DNA from 2 places in the Streptomyces sp. HUAS TT7 genome. Region 2 is predicted to be linked to the other one. Evidence: riboswitches for the same ligand, from Rfam matches in the RefSeq annotation. Region 2 holds a riboswitch; the other holds the start of a gene.
The links. A riboswitch is a leader RNA that binds a small molecule or an ion and turns the genes downstream of it on or off. The one in region 2 is predicted to bind magnesium.

Region 1 (6,087 bases), 7.2 Mb from region 2:
GCGCCCTGGAACAGCTCATCGCCCGGCTGTCGCTCGAACCCGGCATCCACGACCTGCACTGGCACCTGGACGCAACGCCCACCGAAGCCGAACGGGACGCAGTGGCGTGAACGACCACGACCTGCCCGCGGAACGCCGACGAGGAGGGCTGTGACTTCGGGGGACAGACCCAGGCGGCCGACGAGCCAGGCCGTGTCGCGGGCTCGCCCTCGCAAGGCCGCCGGACCCCTGCGGCGTCAGCTGTGCGGTCAGGCGCAGGGCCGCTTCGAGCAGGGCCGGGACGCGCGGATTCGCGCCGCGGTAGAGCATGCGGGTGCCGTTGCGGCGTACGGTCACCAACCCGACCGCCCGCAGCCGGGCGAGGTGCTGGGGGAGACCGCGGCATGGACGGGTGACGGAAAGGTGACGTCAGGATCCGTAACCGTGTGTATGGAAGGGCCTCCTTGTCGGCTGGGGCTTGCGCGTCCGGGTGTCGGGTTCACGGTGCTGGTGCCAGTGCAGGTCGCGCACGCTGGGCTCGCGGGACAACTGATCCACCAGTTGGTCCAGAAGCATGGTTCCCGGACCGTCCAGGGCCACCGCAAGTCGCAGACACGCGGTGGCCGCGTCGTGGCGGTTGACGTGCAGGCCCAGGAGGTGCGCGCTGGGCTTGGTGAGAGCCAGCACGCACAGTGCGCGCACCTTGGTCTCCGCACGCCGGCCGCAGTGGATGTGAACGGTGGCAAGGGACGCAGCCGAGGCGGCAGGCGGCCCTGCCCTCCTCACCCGCACACGGGGCAGGAATCGCACGTGGACACCTCCTTGAGGCGTGAGTACCGCCGGGCGAAGGCGGAGGGGAGCGAGTCAGTCACCCATCGCGGGCAACGCCGCGGTGGGTGACGGGTCGAAGGCGTAGCCGACCTGCCGTACGGTGCGGATCATCGTGCGGTGGCTGGGGCCGAGTTTGCTGCGCAGACGCGCGATGTGTGTATCGATGGTGCGCATGTCGCCGGAGGGGCTCTGCTGCCAGACGAGTTCCATCAGCTGTCGGCGGGTGTAGACGCGGTCCGGGTGTGCGACAAGATGGGCGATCAACTCGAACTCCATACAGGTGAGGCTCAGCTGGCGCCCTTCGGTTGAGGCGCGGCGGGTTCCGCAGTCGACGACGAGGCCGCCCGCACGGTGCACCGGGGCCTTCGGCAGTTCTGGGGCTTCGGGCCGGGACGACGACTGCGGTGCGGGCTGGGTCTGTCGGCGCCACCCTTTCCCCGTGGGCGCGGTCAACAGGTCACGGTGAACGCGGTGGACCAATCGGTAGTTCAGGGGCATGTCCCCTCCTGTGGAGTCAATGCGGTGTCAGTGTCATGGTGCGCAGTCCGGGAATCAGAGCTCTCTGCGGGCCGACCTCGCGGGCGAGGTGCGCAGTCAAGCCACACCGCGCGGCGTTGTCGCCTGCTGGGGGCCGGTGCTAATGCCAGGTGGCTTCGAGGTGGCGTCGACCGTCGGAGCCGGTGACGGGGTGCCAGTGGGCGTGCGGGGCCGAACCGCTGCGGGCGCGTGCCGAGGGAGTCCGCGCCGCCGCCGGGCCCGGGGCCGCGCGGATGACGGTGCTGTCCAGCGGGCTGTCGGCGAGTCGCCGCAGAATGCTGCTGAACAGCTCGCGGAGCCGACCGTGTTTGCGGGGCGTGGCGCGGTGGACGGGGAAGTGGATCGCGGTCAGGACGGACATGGGTGATCACCTCCGTGTGGGGCGCAGGGCGCGGGCGGGAGAAGACGGGAAGCCGGGCGGGGTGCCGGTGGCGGCTCGGCTGATGCGGTGGGCGGCCGCCAGCGGCAGGTCGGTGAAGTGGGCCAGCCAGCGGGCCTCACGGCCTTGGCGGGCGAGCAGGTAGGCGAGGTGGACGCGCGGGTGGTACGCGGCGTGCCGGGCGTGCGGGCCGGGACAGCCGGCCGGGTCGTCCAGGAGATAGGTGCGCGGGGTGCCGTCGAACAGCGTCAGGGGCAGCGACGGGCAAGTACATCCGGCCGGTGAGAGACGGCGGACGGGGGTTGTGGTCGGTTTCGAGAGGTGCTGGAGGAAACGCATGGGTCCTCCCTCGTTCAAGGGGAGTTGACGACGGTCTGGCTCTTGAGCCGCGGGGCGGTGGTGTCCGCCGCCCCACGCGGGGTTCACTGGCCGAGGGCGACCTGGACGATCTTGATGACGGCCAGGATCATCGAGATCAGCAGGTGCCCAGCCGCTGTGGACGCTGCTGCTGCTCGTGAAGGTGCGCAGCAGCAGTCCCTCCTGCGGGCACGCAGCACCGACACCCGGCACGGCGAAGCCGCACGGGTGCGTGGGGGAGTGGGGATGCGCAGGGGAGGTGGTTACCGCGTACCGGAGGTCAGAGAAGACAGACGGAAACGGGTATGGGGCCGACTGTGGCCCGGACTACTGCAACTACCGTCCATGTCTCTCGCCTCCTCCCGGCCGGGGCACCCGCAGTGCCGCATCGACTCGGCAAGGAGCGGACCCACCTCGCGGGTGGGTTCACCCCAACTCGTCAGAGCTTTGGCACTGCACGGCGTAATCCCCTTGCCGGGGAAGCCACTTGGGGCCCACCCCTTGAGCCGGGGAGACCTGTCCCGCCCCTGGGCGTCTCTCGACGTCGTGGGGTCGGTGGCCTGTGTCCGCGCGGACGCCTCACCGAACGAGGTGCCTTCTTCAAACCTCGAAAAGCATAGCCCCCTTCTTGCGCGATCACGCAAGTACTTGGGGAACTCTTGACGCGGGCCGAATGCCCAGCCTGCGGGGTGGCACCGTCGCCGGACGCCGCCCGGGGCGCGGATGGGCTGCTCAGTGCCTCTGTGGGGCATGGCCTGTACTGGCGTGGGGGTGATCCGCACCCGGCGTGCCCTCGTCGCCACGCCGCTCGCCCTCGGTGGGCTCGTCGTCGAAGCGTTCGCAGAACGCGGCTAAGGTGGCGGCGAGGTGGTCGACGGACTGTGCGGCGAACACGAAGGGCGTCTTTTGGCCGCGGGCCGCCGCCGCGAGGGCGTTGCGCCGCGTCAGATAGTGGGGGTCGTGGAGGCCAGGGTGCCGGTTGTCAGGTGCGGCCGGGATCGGTCCCGAAGCGGGGCTCATGGCACGTACTGTTCCCAGAAGATGACGGAGCGTCAGCAGGCCGCGATCGAGGGCAGTGAAACCTGGCCCGCCGACCAGGCAGGTGTCCTGCACTGTCAGCGGCCGACCGCGTAGCAGTGCATCCCCCGCGGGCTGGCGGCGGAGGAGAGGACACCCGTGTCCGGGTCCCGGGAGACCGCGCACACCCGTCCCTGCGACCACGGACCGGCGACGGTGACGTCATGTCCCCGGGCGCGCAGCTCGGCTATCTGCGCGCGTCGCCGATGCGCGACTCGACGGTGAGGCTGCCGGGACGCATCGTGCGCGGGTGGAAGGAGCTGGGAAAGCCGTCGGTGTGCCATTCGGGCGCGTCGATCGCGTCCTGGAGGCCGAGGCCGCCGAGGGCGACTCCGAGGAAGAACTGCAGGGACCATTGGTCCTGCTGGTCGCCGCCAGGGGTGCCGAACGCCATGACCGGAACGCCCTCGCGCAGCCCGAGGGAGGGCGAGAGCGTGGTGCGTGGACGGCGGCCCGGGGTCAGCGAATTGGGCAGGGACGGCTGTAACCAGGCCATCTGCAGGCGGGTGCCGAGCGGAAAACCGAGCGAGGGAATCACCGGGTTGGACTGGAGCCAGCCGCCGCTGGGCGTCGCGGCGACCAGGTTCCCCCAGCGGTCGACCACGTCGATGTGGCAGGTGTCGCCGCGGAACGCCCCGTCCGAGCCGACGGTCGGCTTGCCCTCCCCGATCAGGCATGCGTCCCGTCGGCTGTCCGGTGAGTGGTGGCCGGGCAGGCGCGGCGTGCGCCCGTCCGGGCTGCCCGGGCGCAGTTCGTACGACGCCCGATCGTCGATCAGGGCACGCCGCCCGTCGTTGTAGGGCCTGCTCAGCAGGTCGGCCACGGGGACGTCGGCGGCGTCGCCGTACCAGGCCTCCCGGTCCGCCATGGCGAGCTTGGTCCCCTCCACCAAGGTGTGCAGGCAGTCGGGCGAGTCATGGCCGAACCCGTCGGGGAGGAGGGCGAGTTGCTGCAGAAAGACCGGGCCCTGGCTCCAGGGACCGGGCTTGCAGATCGTCCAGCCGTTCCAGTCGTACGTCAGCGGGGCTTCGTACTGCGCCCGGTAGCCGGCCAGGTCGTCGCCCGTGAGGGTGGACGCGTGGCGCTCGCCGGAGCTGTCCAGGGCGGGCCTCGCGGCGAACTCGGCGAGCGCTTCGCCGATGAAGCCCTCGCGCCAGATCGTGCGGGCCGCCTCGATCCCTGCCTCGCGGGAGGCTCCTGCGGTGCCCTTCAGCAGGGTGTGCCAAGTCGCGGCCAACGCGGGGTTCCTGAACAGGGTGCCCGGGCGGGGTGCGGGCAGGTACAGCTCGGCGGACGTGGTCCATTCCGCCCTGAAGAGTCCGCTCAGCGCCCTGACGGCAGCGCTGACGCCCGTGCCGACGGGATGCCCCTGCTCGGCGTAGCCGATGGCGTACTTCAGCACCTCGGCCAGGGACTTGGTCCCGTAGTCACGAAGCAGCAGCATCCATGCGTCGAAGGCGCCAGGGACTGCGGCGGCCAGTGGACCGGTCCCCGGTACGAGGTCGAGCCCGAGCGAGCGGTAGTGCCCGATCGTCGCCCCCGCGGGGGCGGGGCCCTGCCCCGCCAGCACCCGGACCGGCCCTTCCGCCGGGGCCACAATGATCGGCACCTCACCGGCCGGGCCGTTGAGGTGCGGCTGGACCACGTGCAGCACAAACCCGGCGGCCACCGCCGCGTCATAGGCGTTGCCGCCGTCCTCCAGCACGGCCATCGCCGACTGCGAAGCGAGCCAGTGCGTGGTGGCCACCATGCCGAAGGTTCCCTGCAGAGTCGGACGCGTGCTGAACGTGCCCATGCTGGTCGACCTCTCCACCGCTCGGCGAACAGTACTGATCGGACGCCGTCAAAGGTAGTTCGCATCCTGCGAGTTCGAACAGACAGCGGGCTTGGGCCGAGCTTCGCACGTGGCGGTGGCTGCACTGCCGAACTCGGCTGCTGCTGGGCCAGGGTCCCGGATCCCGCCGGCGGTCCGAGCCGGCCGGACACAACGCGACGAGGGCGGCGCTCCCCGTTCGATCTCGTCGGCGAGTGGGACGTGCGGCGCCGGTACCGGTCCAAAACTCCGGGCACCTGCTCACAGAAGGTCTGTGGGCAGCCGCTCGTAGGACACACCAGACGCCGCACCCGCACGCGAACCACCACCCGACGGCCATCGGTCGGAACGTCGGTCCCCCGCTGGGGATCCAGGCTCTTGTCAGCGCAGGGTGGTCAGTGCCGCCCCTTGATACGAGGCTCCGGCGTTCCAGAGCAGGAAGGAGTTCATGCCGTCTCCGGCCGCCGCTCTGATCTGGTCGGCGACTTCGGTGGGGCCGTAGTGGACGCCCAGGGAGAAGTCCTGGAGCCAGGGGACGACCGCGGCCCCGGTGCCCTTGACCTGCTTGGTGAAATCGGCCAGCGACCGGTTGACGATCTCGTACGGGCTGGCGTTCGGACTGGCGACCCCGTACTCACCGGCGGCCCAGTGCGAGGGGTAGACCATGGGAGCGATGTAGTCGGCGTGTTGGGCAATGGCGGGGATGTCCTGGGCGATTTCGGTGGGCCGGGTGGCGGCGATGCCGAAGACCGAGACCCCGAGGTATTTGCCTTCGGGCTGGATGCGGCTGCGGGTGTCGGCGACGAACTCGGCGATGGACTTCTCGGGGGTCTTGTCGCCCAGGCCGGGGAAGCGCAGCGTGGAGAGCTTTCCGTCGGGGCGGCGCACGTAGTCGTACAGGATGTCGTCGAAGCCCAGCTTGGCCGCTTCGGTGGCCAGGGCGATGTTGTACTGGCGGACCTCGGGATCGGCGAAGTTGGTGAACGAGAGCGTGCCGTAGTGGCCGCCGTCGTACGGGCTGCCGTCAGGTGCCAGGACCAGGCGGTTGTCCTTGCCCTGCTGATGGGATGCCTGGGCCAGGATGGGGTCGCGGAAGGCGACGATGCGGCCGATG
Region 2 (6,087 bases):
CCCGGTCGGCTCGATGAACTCCCGTCTCTCGTTGGCCGGTTGCGTCTGTGTCATCGAACCTGACAAACGTCATCTTTTCCTGTGAGCAAGGTCGTTCTGAGGGTGGAGGGACGGCCGGTGGGGCGCGCAGAGGATGGAGACATCCGCCACGCACACCTGAAGAGACGGGATCTGCCCATGCCTGACACCCAGTCGAGTTCACGCCCCGACCGCCGGACAGTGCGCCTGGCCGCCGTGGCATCGGCGGCCCTGCTGTCCCTCGCGGTCGGTGCGCTTCCGGCCGGGGCCGCCATCCCGCCACCGGCCTCCGTCTCTGCCTCCGCCGTCTCCACACCGTCCGGTCTCGACCGGAAGGCGTTGAGTGCCTCGCTTGAGGCGTTCCATCAGGCGGGGATGTACGGGCCTACTCATCGGTGAGGGACGGCCTTGAGCGGTGGCGGGGAGCGGCAGGTGTCGCCGACCTCGACACCGGACGGCCGATGCGCCCCGACTACGAACACCGGATCGGCAGCATCACGAAGACCTTCACCTCGGTAGCTGTCCTCCAGCAGGTGGCCACGGGCCGGATTGGCCTGGACACCCCGATCGGTGACTACCTTCCGGAGCTGGTGCCGGGAGAGCGGGGACGGAAGGTGACGGTGCGGATGCTGCTCAACCACACGAGCGGCATCGCGGACTACATGCTGCCCGCCTTCCCCAAGCTGGTGAAGGACCCGGGACAGGCCCTGGACGAAGGCCAGTTCCACAAGCTGGCCCCCGAGGAGCTGGTCCGCCTGGGGCTGGCGGCCAAGCCGCTGGCCCCGCGCGGCAAGTACGCGTACGCGAACACCAACTACATCATCGCCGGACTGCTGTTGAAGAAGGTCACGGGCCAGGACCCCGAGTCGTACATCACCAACAACGTCATCCGCGAGGCCGGGCTGCGGCACACCTACTTCCCGCGCTCCGCCCGCATCGAAGGGCCGCACGCCAAGATGTACGAGTCGTTCTACGGCACCATCGCACCGGCACGCGACTACAGCGTCTACGACATGTCCTGGGCCGGGACGGCCGGTGCGATGGTCTCCACGATGGACGACCTCAACGACTTCTACCGCCGGCTGCTGGGCGGGAAGCTGCTCTGCGCGGCACAGCTGCGGGAGATGAAGACGACGGTTCCCGCGTACGAGCCGGAGGCGGGACAGGAGGTGGCGATGCGGTACGGGCTCGGTCTGTTCACCCTCAAGATGCCCAGCGGCGGTTGGTACTGGGGCCACGACGGTGGCGTGTTCGGGGCGGGGACCTGGGCGATGTCCACGGAGGACGGGCGCCGCCAGGCCGCGATCGGCCACAACCTGATGAAGTACGAGCGGTTCGGCGACGACGGCAAGCCGCTGCCGAACCCGATCGGCGACGCACTTCTCGCATACATGGACCAAGCACTCAGCGGCACCCCGGCCGAGCGGGTCCACGGCGTATCGCCGGTGCCCCAGGGCCTGCCCGCCCCCGGTCAGCTGCGCCCCAGTCCCGCCCCGTAACGGGGTCGAACCGGTCGCCCGAGAGGGGCTGATGCCCCGCCCCCTGAGCCGTCGGCTGGACGACACTCCGCGCTCGCACCGGGGAACGCCGGGCCCGGGTGTTACGTCACCGGCAGGTGTGCCGGCTGCTCTCCCCGGATACCGGCCACCCGGCAACGTGCTGAAGGAAACGCATCGGATCCCCCCTTGTTCAAGGGGAGTTGGTGACGGGCCGAGGGGAGTCGACGGCTGTATGGCGCTGCGTCCGCGAGGGCGGCGTTGTTCGCCGCCCCGCGCGGGGCTCACTGGCCGAGGGCGACCTGGACGACCTTGATGACGACCAGGATCATCGCGATCAGCAGGTAGGTGCGCAGGGCGCCCATGCCGATCTTGCGGGTGGTGGACATGGTCGGCCGGGTGAGTGTCTCCAGGGGCGGCATCCGCCAGCCGTCGCGTCCGGTGCGGTCGATCGGGTCTTCCTTGGTGCCGGTGCGCCGCCGGGTGAAGGAGTATCCGGCTGCCAGGACCCCGGCCACGCCGCAGGCGGCCATGATGTTCAGGATCGCGTTCGCGGTGATGTCGGGGAACAGGACGGAGGCGGTCAGGATGACGGAGAGGGTGACCAGGACGCCGACGACCGCGGCGGTGAACGCGTTGGTCTTCGGGCCGTTGACCCACGGGCCGAGCACGGCCTTGTCGTTGCAGAGGAGAAGCAGGAATACGGAGGCGGACGGCAGCAGGACTCCGGCCAGGGTCTGTACGCCCTGGGTGAGCAGGCCGAGCGGGGAGCCGGGGATCAGGACGATCGTGGCGGCCACGGCCACCAGGCCGGCATAGATGGCGTAGAAGCCCTTGGCGCCCTTCACGCCGCGGTGCAGCGAATGCTTCATGCCGAACACGTCGCCGATGGCGTAGGCGGTGGAGAGTGAGACTGCGAAGGCGCCGATGATCGAGGCGTCGAGGAGGGCCACTGCGAAGAGCACGCCGGCGACCTTGCCCGCGTGGGCCTCGATGCCGGCCGCGACACCGGCGGTGTCGTCGAAGTTGCCGAAGCCGCTGGTTCCGGCGAACGCGGCGGCGGCCATGCCCATGACGGCGGCGGCGCCGATGATGACGATGGCGATGCCGAGCCACAGATCGGCCTTCTCGTACTTCATGAAGCGCGGGGTGATGCGCTTGTCGATGACGTACGACTGCTGGAAGAACAGCTGCCAGGGCGCCACCGTGGTGCCGACGATGCCGATGATCAGCAGCATCACCGTCGCCAACTCACCCGAGCCGCCGGGCATGTTGGGCACCACGAAGTCGTGTGCCATCTGCGAGGAGGCCGGGTGAATGATGAAGTACAGCGGAACCAGCAGCAGCGAACCGGCACACAGGATGATCGCGATGCGCTCGAAGCGGCGGAAGGATCCGGTGAACGCGGAAGCGATGATGACCGCCGCGGCCAGCACCACCGACGCCACCTTGGGCAGCCCCAGATACCCCGCGGCCAACGTGATGCCGATGAACTCGGTAACGAGGGTGAGGGCGTTGAGGAGGAACAGGTCGATGACGCTGAACGCGCCCCAGAACTTGCCGAACCGCTCAAGGATGAGGCGGGCGTGTCCGACGCCGGTGACCGCACCCAGGCGCAGCACCATCTCCTGGTTCACGTAGAGCACGGGAATCAGGAGGAGCAGGGTCCACAGCAGGCTGGTGCCGTAGTTCTGGCCGGCCTGGCCGTACGTGGCGAAGGCGCCGGCGTCGTTGTCGCCGACCATCACGATCAGGCCCGGGCCGACTATCGCAAGGAGGGTCTTGAGCTTGGCTGACAGGCCCCGGCGCTCGCCGTGGTCGTCCTGCTTGATGGTGCCCAGCGCGCCGCGGATGTCGCCGACGTGGGCGTCGTCCAGTACGGCGGTGCGGGGGGTCGGAATGGTGGGCCTGGCGGGTGCGGTGGTCATGGTGAGCCTCCCGATTCCCCTGGCAGGGGGAGAACATGGGGGCACGCGGCAGTCACATATGGCACACCGAAGCAGCCCGGCCGCCCGGGACGGCCGGGGGCCGTACGGGTGCGGGTGAGAAGGAGTGTGCGGAGGGAGTGTCGTTATCGCGTGCCGAGGACGGGCGAGGTCGATCGGATGCGGGGCCGACTATGGCCCGGACTACTGCAACTGCAGTCCATGTCTCTCGCCTCCTTCCGGCCGGAGCGCACACGGGCGCTGGACGACGCGGCAAGGAGCGGACCGGGCGGATCCCGGTTCACCCCAACTCGTCAGAGCTTTGGCACTGCACGGCGTAATCCCCCTGCTGGGGAAGCCACTTGGGGTCACCCCTTAAGTCGGGGAGACCTGTCCTGACCCTGGGCGTCTCTCGACGTCGTGGGGTCAGTGGCCTGTGTCCGTGCAGACGCCTCACCGAACGAGGTGCCTTCTTCAAACCTCCAGAAGCATAGCCTGATTCTTGCGCGATCACGCAACTACTTGGTGAACCCTTGACGCGGAACGACTCGTTCGGGTTCCGCCGCACCGTGGCCGAACCGCCTCCGCGAGTGCGGGTACTCTGCTCCGCGACGTTCACACCACAGGGGGCCCATCGATGGACCACGACCACAAAGCCGCAGGCAGCACCGTTGGGCACGGCCTGCACTGGCGCGGGGTGATCCGCACCCGGCGGGCCGTGATCACCACGTCGCTCGCCCTCGGCGGGCTCGTCGTGTCGCTCAACTTCGGCGGACTGCTCGGCAATCCGGACAGCCACCAGTCGATGACGTCCCGGGTGGTCGCCGGCATCAGCGCGGGGGTCTTCCTGGTGGGCGCGCTGATCGCCGTGCGCGGAGCCACCGACGACCTGGTGAAGCTGCTGACCGGGCGGCTCAGCGACAACCGCTCGGCCGCGCTGCGCGTGATATGCCTGCTGTCCGGCTACGCACTGGTGATCCTCGGCGCACTCAGCCTGGTCCGGGTCCCGTGGGAGAAACTGCTGGTCGGCGGTGCGCTGACCGGCGTGATCCTGGGCATCGCCGCCCAGCCGGTCCTCGGCAACATCTTCGCCGGCCTGGTACTGCTGGTCGCGCACCCCTTCACGATCGGCGAGAGGATCAGCGTCCAGTCCGGCCCGCTCGGCGGCCGCATCGAGGGCGAAGTCACCGATATGACCCTGCTGTTCATCGAACTCCACACCGACGACGGCAAGATGCTCCTGCCCAACAACGCCGTACTCGGCGCCGCGATCGGGCCGCCCGCTCGGGAGACGGCCGCAGCCTGAAAGCCGCCACCGCCTGGCGCCGTGCTCGACGACGGCATTCTTGAAGCCGGTGCCGACTCAGCTCCTGGCGATGGCGGGGCGGGTCTTCTTGGCCCGGCCGAGAAGGCGTCGCGCCGAGGTGCACGGTGATCCCCTCCGGCCATGACTCACGTTCGGTCAGCAACCCGGGACTTGGAGCCACGAGAGGTGAGTCGTGGCAGTGGGCACACCAGGGCGTGGCTGATCGAGAGATGCTGTAGCCGGCCGCGTGCGCAGGGCGGTCCGCGCCTATGCGGAGGGCGAGTTCTCCGCGGCGTGCCGGGCGCGTGCCTGCTTGAGGGCGGTGTCGAAGTCGCGCTGGGTGTCGTCACACCAGTGGAGAAGGTCGGCGAGGGCTTGCTGCAGGGTCTCGCCGGGGCTGCGGCGCCAGCCGTCGCCCGAGAGCGTGTATGTCTGAAGAGCCGCGTTGGCGCGTCCCACCGCGGCCTCGTGCCCGACCGTCGTCACTGTCATCGTTCCCTCCCGTGGAAGCTCACAAAAACGATAGCGCGTTGTATATTTGCAGTGCATTTCACTTTTAGCCGGGGCGGGCGCCAGCAGCCGGAGCAGGGACAGGAGTGTATGGAGACACCCTCGGACGGGCTGCGCACGGTGACGGCCGTGCGGTATGTGACCCCGCTGCGGAGCGGCGGCTCCGTCCCCGGCATCGTCGAGGCCGACGACCTGGGGACGTACGTGGTCAAGTTCACCGGCTCGGCACAGGGCCGCAAGGCGCTCGTCGCCGAGGTCATCGTGGGCGAACTGGCGCGTCACCTCGGGCTGCGGGTACCGGAGTTGGTGCTGGTGGACTTCGATCCCTCGGTAGCCGCCGAGGAACCGCACCAGGAGGTGCAGGACCTGCTGCACGCCAGCGCGGGGATCAACCTCGGCATGGACTACCTGCCGGGAGCCGCCGACTTCACTCCGGGTGCGCCCGATGCCGATCCGGTGGAGTCGGCCAGGATTCTCTGGCTGGACGCGTTCACCGCGAATGTGGACCGTACGGTGCACAGCCCGAATCTCATGACGTGGCCGACCTCCGGCCGCCAAGAGCCCCGTCGGTGGCTCATCGACCACGGCGCGGCGCTGGTGTTCCACTACCGGTGGGAGGGCGCGGCGGACGCGGTCGGCAAGGCCTACGACTTCCGGTCGCACGCGCTGGGCTCGCCCGGCCTCGACATGGCGGCGGCGGACGCCGAACTGGCCCCCCGGGTGCCCCCGGAGGTGCTGCACCGGGTGGTCGCGGCCGTGCCGGACGCGTGGCTGGCCGACGAGCCGGGGTTCGCCACCCCGCAGGACGTCCGCGACGCCTATGTGACCCACC

Region 1: linked by a shared signal. The riboswitch ahead of ACSHXC_RS38605 (hypothetical protein) and the one ahead of ACSHXC_RS05595 (NRAMP family divalent metal transporter) in region 2 are both predicted to bind magnesium.

What each region holds. Positions count from the first base shown of each region.
Region 1 is NZ_CP196175.1:8,492,247-8,498,333, forward strand. It holds gene ACSHXC_RS38585 (MgtC/SapB family protein) at 1-110, shown strand, start outside; gene ACSHXC_RS38590 (hypothetical protein) at 409-789, opposite strand; gene ACSHXC_RS38595 (winged helix-turn-helix domain-containing protein) at 844-1,263, opposite strand; gene ACSHXC_RS38600 (hypothetical protein) at 1,448-1,708, opposite strand; gene ACSHXC_RS38605 (hypothetical protein) at 1,715-2,065, opposite strand; M-box (ykoK) riboswitch at 2,507-2,681, opposite strand; gene ACSHXC_RS38610 (hypothetical protein) at 2,816-3,103, opposite strand; partial or broken gene ACSHXC_RS38615 (gamma-glutamyltransferase family protein) at 3,199-4,955, opposite strand; partial or broken gene ACSHXC_RS38620 (ISL3 family transposase) at 5,099-5,326, opposite strand; gene ACSHXC_RS38625 (putative glycoside hydrolase) at 5,355-6,087, opposite strand, start outside.
Region 2 is NZ_CP196175.1:1,290,225-1,296,311, reverse strand. It holds gene ACSHXC_RS05605 (hypothetical protein) at 178-417, shown strand; gene ACSHXC_RS05600 (serine hydrolase domain-containing protein) at 414-1,517, shown strand; gene ACSHXC_RS05595 (NRAMP family divalent metal transporter) at 1,799-3,442, opposite strand; M-box (ykoK) riboswitch at 3,738-3,911, opposite strand; gene ACSHXC_RS05590 (mechanosensitive ion channel domain-containing protein) at 4,077-4,745, shown strand; gene ACSHXC_RS05585 (hypothetical protein) at 5,013-5,237, opposite strand; gene ACSHXC_RS05580 (HipA family kinase) at 5,346-6,087, shown strand, end outside.